Regions from separate parts of the Pseudomonas sp. NPDC086581 genome, predicted to be linked through region 2. Evidence: predicted binding sites of a transcription regulator. Region 2 holds the regulator's gene; the other holds the start of a gene.
What was found. Region 2 encodes FliA, which starts transcription of late flagellar genes. Its sites were predicted from a motif close to CTAAAGTTTNNNNNNNNNNNGCCGNTAA; they were not measured.

Region 1 (4,488 bases), on a different contig from region 2:
GGTTGGTCTGCTCGGAGATGCCCTTGATCACCTCCAGAATCTGCCCGATGTTCACCGTGCGGCTGTTCAGTGCTTCGATGTTGGCGCAGGCGGAGCTGATCTTGTCGGAGAGCTGGTTCATTGCGCTGATGGTCTGCTCGACCACTTGGCGGCCGTCGCCGGCCTGATGCGAGGCATCGGTGGCGTGGTGCGAGGCATCGGCGGCGTTGCGCGCGATCTCTTGGGCGGCGGCGCCCAGTTGATTGATCGCCGCGGCCACGCTGTTGGTACGGTTGGCCTGCTCGTCGGAGTTGCTCATGGAGGAGTTGGAGGCATTCACCACCAGTTGCGAGACGTCATGCAACTGGCGCGCAGTAGAGGCCACTTCGCGGATGGATTCGTGGATGCGTTCGACGAAGCGGTTGAAGGCATTGCCCAGCACGCCGAACTCGTCGTTGCTGGCGACCTTCAGGCGCTTGGTCAGGTCGCCTTCGCCCTGGGCGATGTCCTGCATGGCGCGGCCCATGGTGGTCAGCGGCTGCATCAGTACGCGGATCAGCATGCCCAGCAGGAGCAGGATAGCGACGATGGCAATCGCGGCAGCGATGATAGCCGAGGCGCGGAATTTGCTCAGCATGGAGTACGCCGCGTCCTTGTCGATGGACAGACCGATGTACCAGTTCACCGACGGCAGGCCCTTCACCTGGGTGAAGCTGAGGATGCGTTCGTGGCCGTTGAGTTCGGCCTCGCTGAAGCCGCTGCCGATCTTCGGCGTGTTCTGCGGGTAGATGTCCGCCAGCGTCTTCATGATCTGGTTCTTGTCCGGGTGCACAAGGATCTTGCCGTCGCCGCTGACCAGGAAGGCGTAGCCCATGCCGCTGAAGTCCAGCGAGTTGATGATCTGTACCAGGGTCTGCAGCCCCAGGTCGCCACCAACCACACCGAGGGTCTTGCCGCCTGCGCGGGCCGGAGTAGCCACAGTCATGATCAACTGCTGGGTGGCGGCGTCGATGTAGGGCTCGGTCAGCGTGGTGCCGCCTGCCGCGACGGCATCCTTGTACCAGGGGCGGGTGCGCGGGTCGTAACCGTCAGGCATGGCGCTGTTGGGGCGCATGGTGAAAGTGCCGTCTTCCTGGCCCAGGTAGGTGAAGTTGAAGGTCTTGCGCAGGGTGTCCTGCTCCAGCAGGTCCGCCAGGTGTTCGGGAGCGCTGTCGCGGGCAAGAGTCTGGGCGGTGCTTTCGATGAGCAGCAGCCGGCCGCTCAGCCAGTTCTGGATGTTGCTGGCGGTGACATCACCCATCTCCCGCAGGTAGTTCTCTAGGTCCTCGCGGATCGCGTTGCGCTGCAGGTAATCGTTGTAGAGGGTGAAGAGGGCGAATGCCGAGAAAACAACAAGAGAAGCGGCCAGGAGGATCTTATGGCTGAATTTCAGGCTCTTGATCATGCTGCGTCGAGTCCGGAGGTAGTGGGATGCCTGAACGGCGTTGGTCCGGGCGACAGATCCGGTGTCGCCGCAGAACGTCCGTCCCCGTGGTGTGAAACGGACGGCGCCGGCGCGGCGGATAGCCGTGCGGGCGTGGCCGGAACTCCCTTGTGCCGGCGGTGATGACAGGCCGGTTTGTTGGTTGGTATCAAAGGCCTTCACCCTTGATTTCGGCGTATCCGAGGGAAGCTTGAGGGAGTCGGACGAACGGTAGGAGTACCCCTGCGGCGGGTGTTTCAGCGGTGATACAGGTAGCCGTTCAGAACGGGATTCACCGGTGCCATGCGGGCGTGGATGACGACGGGAGGCGATGACGATCGGGTGTAGGAGCGATGACGTGTCGTAACCAGCCAGCAACCAATGAAAAAGGCGCCCGAAGGCGCCTTTTTCGTGTCCGCAGGAATCAGATGCGGAAGCTGTCCACCAGATGACGCAGGCGCCCAGCCTGATTCTCCAGGTCGGCGCAGGCGCGCAGGGTGGCCTGGAGGTTTTCCACGCCTTCCTGGTTCAGGGTGTTGATCTCGGTGATGTCCATGTTCAGCGAGTCGACCACGGCGGTCTGCTCCTCGGTGGCGGTAGCGACCGACTGGTTCATCGAGTCGATCTCGCCGATGCGGTGGGTGACGCTGGCCAGGCGCTCGCCGGCGCGGTTGGCGATCTCCACGCTTTCCAGGCTGTAGCGCTGGCTCTCGGTCATGGTGTCCACGGCTTCGCGGGCGCCGATCTGTAGTTCTTCGATCATCTTCTGGATCTGCTGCGCCGATTCCTGGGCGCGGTGGGCAAGGTTGCGCACCTCGTCCGCCACCACGGCGAAGCCACGGCCGGCCTCACCGGCGCGGGCGGCTTCGATGGCGGCGTTCAGCGCGAGCAGGTTGGTCTGCTCGGAGATGCCCTTGATCACCTCCAGAATCTGCCCGATGTTCACCGTGCGGCTGTTCAGCGCTTCGATATTGGCGCAGGCGGAACTGATCTTGTCGGAGAGCAGGTTCATTGCGCTGATGGTCTGTTCGACCACCTGGCGGCCGTCGCCGGCCTGATGCGAAGCATCGGTGGCGTGGTGCGAGGCATCGGCTGCGTTGCGGGCGATTTCCTGGGCGGCAGCGCCCAGTTCGTTGATCGCCGCGGCCACGCTATTGGTACGGTTGGCCTGCTCGTCGGAGTTGCTCATGGACGAGTTGGAGGCATTCACCACCAGTTGCGACACGTCATGCAGGTTGCGTGCGGTGGAAGCCACCTCGCGGATCGACTCATGGATACGCTCGACGAAGCGGTTGAAGGCGTTGGCCAGCACGCCGAATTCGTCGTTGCTGGCGACCTTCAGGCGCTTGGTCAGGTCGCCTTCGCCCTGGGCGATATCCTGCATGGCGCGGCCCATGTCGGTCAGCGGTGCCATCAGCACGCGGATCAGCATACCGAGCAGGAACAGGATGGCGACGATGGCAATGACGGTGGCGATGATCGCGGTATTGCGGAAATCGCTGAGCATTGCGTAGGCCGAGTCCTTGTCGAGCACCAGAGCTACATACCAGGTTACGCCTGGCAGGCCCTTTACCGGCGTCATCGAGACCAGTTGCTCCTTGCCGTTGACGCTGACTTCCTGCACGCCCGGCTGCACCTTGGGTGCGCCCTGCTGGTAGACCTCGCCGAGGCTCTTGAAGATCAGGCTGCTGTCCGGGTGCAGGAGGATCTTGCCGGCATCGCTGACGAGGAAGGCGTAGCCGTCGCCATCGAACTTCAGCGAGTTGATGATCGCGGTGATGGTTTCCAGCTTCATGTCGCCGGCGGCCACGCCGACCAGCTGGCCGTTGCGCATGACCGGCATGGACATGGCGAGGATCTGCTCGTTGGTGCCGGCGTCGAGGAAGGGCTCGGTGACGATCAGCCGGCCAGCGGCCACGGCGTCCTTGTACCAGCCGCGGGTGCGCGGGTCGTAGCCGTCGGGCATCGGCGCATAGGGGCGCATGGTGAACACGCCGCTGGCGGCTTCACCGAGGTAGACCGATTCGAAGTTCTTCTGGAACACCTGCTGCTCCAGCACGTGCTGGATGCGTTCGGGTGTCGGCTCGCCGTCGGCCAGTTGCGCAGATTCCGCTTCCACCAGCTGGATGCGACCTTCCAGCCAGCTCTGGATGTTGCTGGCGGTCAGGCTGCCGACCTCGGAGAGGTAGGATTCGGTGTCGGAGTGGATGGCCTGGCGCTGGCGCAGATCGTTGAAGAAGATGAAACAGGCGAAGGCGAAGGTGACCACGAGGGAGGCCGCCAGGAGAATCTTCCTGGAGAAGGACAGCGAACGAAGCATTGGAGAAGCATCCTGCAAGTGCAACAAGAGAGAGCAGGGTATATCGGCCGTCTGGGGCGGGACTTTAGTGTGAACGGACAGAACTGGGAGCGGTATTGCACTGCTCCCGTTTGCTGAGCGAGTTACAGGCCCAGCGCCGTCTGTACCTGGGCCATGAGCGCACCGACCTTGGTGCCGATGGGGCTGGCCGCCGTCAGTAGGGCGATGGAGATCAGTCCGGCGATCACGGCGTATTCGATGGCAGTCGCGCCTTCGCGGTCAGCCAGGAAATAGCGGAGTTGCTTGCAGAGACGTTTCACCGAGTCAGTCTTGCGTTCCATGTTCGGGCCCTCCGGGCAGCGGACAGCGACAGGATCGGAGCCGTATGCGGGCTCCGCGAGCGCTTCGAATCAGGAGGGTCAGGCGCCGATGGCGGTCTTGATTGCCGTCATCAGTGTTCCGATCTTGGTGCCGATCGGTGTGGCTGCCGCGAGCAGCGCAATGGAGATGAGGCCTGCGATGACTGCATACTCGATGGCGGTGGCGCCTTCTCGATCACGGATGAAAGTTTTCAGTTTGCCGATGAAGTTCTGCGGAAGTTGTTTTACTGCGATTTTTTTTTCCATGGCCGTAGCTCCGTGCACACCCGAGTACAAACAGGGCGGGTGCCCTGACTTCACCGTCAGGCTAGGCGTCGCATGGCCGAATGCAATTGTTCAAATAGTGCTAATACCAAAGTTATAACCAT
Region 2 (4,488 bases):
AGCGCATTCAGCTGGAGGAAGCCGGCACCACCTTTGACGGTATGGAACCCACGGAAGATTGCGTTGAGCAGGTCCATGTCATCCGGGCGGCTTTCCAGCTCGACCAGTTGTTCGGACAGTAGCTCGAGAATCTCGCCGGCCTCCACCAGGAAGTCCTGGAGGATTTCGTCATCGGCGTCGAAGCTCATTCGGTGCTCCCTCTACAGCGTCAGCGGACGCTTAAAAACCAAGGCTGGACAACAGATCATCGACATCGTCCTGACCGGATACGACGTCCTTTCTTGTATCGGCAGCAATCTGCGGACCTTCACCCTTGGACGATCTTTCTTTTTCCACCGCATCGCGCATGCTCTCGTGGTCATGCTCGATGCCGGCGTAGCGATCGACCTGCCCCGCCATCCAGACAAGCTTCACCAGGTTTGACTCGACCTCGGTCACCAGCTTGGTGACGCGCTTGATCACTTGCCCGGTGAGGTCCTGGAAGTCCTGCGCGAGCAGGATGTCGTTCAGGTGCGCGGAGAGCTTGCGGCTGTCCTGAGCGCTGATGTAGAGGAACTGCTCGACACGCTTGGCCAGGTCACGGAAGGCCTCGGGGCCCAGCTCGCGACGCATGAAACGCGACCAGTCTTCCTGCAGCTCCTTGGCCTGGGTCTCGATGTGCATGACCACCGGGGTGCACTCTTCCACCAGGTCCATGGTCCGATTGGCCGCTTTCTCGGTCATCGTCACCACATAGGACAGGCGATCAGTGGCGTCGGCAATCTGCGAGACTTCCTGGGCGCGCGGAGAGCTGGGGTCGATCTGGAAGTTGACGATGGCGTTGTGCAGCTCGCGGGTGAGCTTGCCGACCTCCTGGTAGAGGCCGCGGTCACGTGCCTGGTTGAGCTCGGAGATCAGCTGCACCGCAGTCTGAACGTCGCCGCGCTCAAGGCACTCGACCAATTCGCGCGCGTGTTTTTTCAGGGTCGACTCGAAGTCACCCGCGGATTCGTTGAAATCCATGACGCCCTCTTGTCAGCTTCAGCTGCCGACCCGCTCGAAAATCTTCTCGATCTTTTCTTTCAACACCTGAGCGGTGAAAGGCTTGACCACATAGCCGTTGACCCCGGCCTGGGCCGCTTCGATGATCTGGTCTCGCTTGGCTTCGGCGGTGACCATCAGTACCGGCAGGTGCTTCAGGCGCTCGTCGGCGCGGACCGCGCGCAGCAGATCGATGCCGGTCATGCCGGGCATGTTCCAGTCGGTGACGAGGAAGTCGAAGTTGCCGCTGTGCAGCATCGGCAGCGCAGTGGTGCCGTCGTCGGCTTCTGCGGTGTTGGTGAACCCCAGATCCCGCAGGAGGTTCTTGATGATGCGCCTCATCGTGGAAAAGTCGTCCACGATGAGAATTTTCATGTTCTTGTCCAAACCTGCCTCCATCGATACCAAACGCGCCCTGGCGGGCGTGCCGTCAATTCATCGAGCGTCGTGCGCTCTTAGCTATGGGCGCGTCAAAGGAACGTCACCCCAAAATTCGTAAGCCTATAACTTGCCTAAGGAAAATCCCTTCAGCACTGCCTCTCAGAAGCAGCCGACGCGAAACTACCCGATGCTCAGCGAGCGCGCCACTCCGCCAGTCGCGACCGCAGGCGCGCGGCGCACTGGCTGTGCAGCTGGCTGACACGGGATTCGCTGACGCCCAGCACTTCGCCGATCTCCTTGAGGTTGAGCTCCTCGTCGTAGTACAGGGCCAGCACCAGTCGCTCGCGCTCGGGCAGCTTGGTGATGGCGTCGGCCAGGGCCGCCTGGAAACGCTCGTCTTCCAGCCCATGGGACGGCTCGTTGTCGTGGTGCGAGGCATCTTCGGCAAAGCCGCCGCCCTGGTCACCGTCCTGCAACATGTCATCGAAGCTGTACAGACGGCTGCCCTGGGTGTCGCTGAGGATGCCGTAATAATCTTCGAGGCTCATATTGAGTTCGGCAGCAACCTCCTGATCTTTAGCGTCTCGTCCGGTGCGCGCTTCGACAGCGCGGATCGCGTCGCTGACCATGCGGGTGTTGCGGTGGACCGAACGCGGGGCCCAGTCGCCCTTGCGCACCTCGTCGAGCATGGCGCCGCGGATGCGGATGCCGGCGTAGGTTTCGAAGCTCGCGCCCTTGCCCTGGTCGTATTTCTTCGCCGCCTCCAGCAGGCCGATCATGCCGGCCTGCATCAGGTCCTCCACCTGCACGCTGGCCGGCAGGCGGCCGAGCAGGTGGTAGGCAATGCGCTTCACCAGCGGGGCGTGTTTCTGGATCAGCAGTTCCTGGGAGTTGTGCGCCTGTGCCTTGCTGTACATACGCGCTCCGGAGGCCGCGGTCATACGGCCGAACCCGTGGGATGTTGCACCAGGCGCTCGACGAAGAACTCCAGGTGCCCTCTTGGGTTGGCCGGCAGCGGCCAGCTGTCGACCTTCTGCGCCACCGCACGGAAGGCCAGGGAAGCCTTGCTGCGCGGGAACGCCTCATACACCGAACGCTGCTTCTGCACGGCCTTGCGCACCGACTCGTCGTAGGGAATGGCGCCGACGTACTGCAGCGCCACGTCGAGGAAACGGTCGGTGACCTTGGTCAGCTTGGCGAACAGGTTGCGGCCTTCCTGGGGGCTGTGGGCCATGTTCGCCAGCACGCGGAAACGGGTCATGCCGTAGTCGCGGTTGAGCAGCTTGATCAAAGCGTAGGCATCGGTGATCGACGTGGGTTCATCACAAACGACCAGCAGCACTTCCTGGGCGGCACGGACGAAGCTCACCACCGAGTCGCCGATGCCGGCGGCGGTGTCCACCACCAGCACGTCGATGTTGTCGCTGATGTCGCTGAACGCCTGGATCAGACCGGCGTGCTGCATCGGCGTGAGGTGCACCATGCTCTGGGTGCCTGAGGCCGCCGGGACGATGCGAATGCCGCCAGGCCCCTGGAGAATCACGTCACGCAGGTCGCATTCACCTTCGATGACGTCGGCCAGTGTGCGCTTGGGCGACAGTCCCAGCAGCACGTCGACGTTGGCCAGGCCCAGGTCGGCGTCCAGCAGCATGACGCGGCGGCCGAGATCGGCCAGCGCCAGCGACAGGTTCACCGACACGTTGGTCTTGCCCACGCCACCCTTGCCGCCGGTGACTGCGATTACCTGAACGGGATGCATACCCATATCAATACCTTGTCTCGTCGTTCGACCGTCACGCTTCTGGCGTTTCGGCTAATCCGGCTGCAGTGCTCTACCGCCTCCGGCGCTCGCGGATCGTCTTGCAGAGCATCCGCATCGCTTGGGCGGCTCAACCGGCCACCCCACGCCCCACCCGGGGCTCACAATCTTCAGCTGGCGCGACGCACCGGCTGTTGGTAAAGGCCGGCGAACATGTCCGCCATGGCATCCTCGCAAGGCTCTTCGGGCGACTGCAGGCTCACTGCGCGGCTGACCAGCTGGTGCGCGCGTGCCACATGCAGGTCGTCCGGGATCTTCGGCCCGTCAGCCAGATAGGCTACCGGTAGATGCTGGCTGATAGCCAGAGCCAGAGCTTCGCCGAGGCTTCCCGCTTCGTCCAGCTTGGTCAGGATGCACCCGGCCAGCCCACAGGAACGATAGTTCTGCCAAGCGGATTTGAGCACCTGGCTCTGGCTGGTCGCGGCCAGCACGAGGTAGTTCTTCACGTTCAGGCTCAGCGACGACAGCGCTTCGAGCTGCATGCGCAGCGCCGGATCGTTGGCGGGCAGGCCTGCGGTATCGATCAGCACCAGGCGCTTGCGCGCCAGCGGCGCCATGGCCTGGATCAGGGACTGGCCCGGATCGACCAGGGTCACCGGCACGTTGAGGATGCGGCCCAGGGTCTTGATCTGTTCCTGCGCACCGATGCGGAAGCTGTCCATGGACACCAGGGCGATGCTCTGCGCGCCGTACTTCAATACGTAGCGGGCCGCCAGTTTGGCCAGGGTGGTGGTCTTGCCCATGCCGGCCGGACCGACCAGAGCGACTACGCCGCCCTGCTCCAGCAGGTCGATTTCCGGGGTATTGATCGAGCGCGCCAGGTGCGCCAGCAGCATGCGCCAGGCCTGCTTCGGGTCAGCGATGGACGCCACGCGCTCCAGCAGGTTGCGCGACAGGTCAGCCGGCAACCCCATGCGCTGCAGGCGACGCCACAGGCCGGCTTGTTTCGGACGTTGGTTCTGCAGCTGGTTCCAGGCGATGGAGCCCAACTGCACTTCGATCAGTTCACGCAGGCCGTTGAGCTCGAAGCGCATGGCTTCCAGCGCCTGCTGGCCGGCAGCGGCCGGCGCCGGGGCGACCGGTGCGTCCATGGCGGCGGCCAGAGTCTCGACGGCGCTGCGGCGCGGCTTCTCGGTGCCGTACATTTGACGGTCGCCGCGCACGCTATCGCTGGCGCGGCTCGGAGCCGACAGGTCAGCCTTGGCCTGGGCGATCTTCGCCTGGGTCTTGCGCAGCTCGGCTTCCAGCGCCGGGTTCGGCTTGCTGGC

Region 1: ACIPK7_RS11990 (methyl-accepting chemotaxis protein) is a predicted target of FliA. The motif match lies at 1,630-1,657, and genes of this name have one in related genera.

Annotation. Positions count from the first base shown of each region.
Region 1 is NZ_JBIVBR010000005.1:61,385-65,872, forward strand. It holds gene ACIPK7_RS11990 (methyl-accepting chemotaxis protein) at 1-1,423, opposite strand, end outside; gene ACIPK7_RS11995 (methyl-accepting chemotaxis protein) at 1,866-3,761, opposite strand; gene ACIPK7_RS12000 (Flp family type IVb pilin) at 3,884-4,081, opposite strand; gene ACIPK7_RS12005 (Flp family type IVb pilin) at 4,160-4,366, opposite strand.
Region 2 is NZ_JBIVBR010000003.1:167,071-171,558, forward strand. It holds gene ACIPK7_RS08305 (chemotaxis protein CheW) at 1-188, opposite strand, end outside; gene ACIPK7_RS08310 (protein phosphatase CheZ) at 220-1,002, opposite strand; gene ACIPK7_RS08315 (chemotaxis response regulator CheY) at 1,021-1,395, opposite strand; gene fliA (RNA polymerase sigma factor FliA) at 1,593-2,342, opposite strand; gene fleN (flagellar synthesis regulator FleN) at 2,339-3,166, opposite strand; gene flhF (flagellar biosynthesis protein FlhF) at 3,331-4,488, opposite strand, start outside.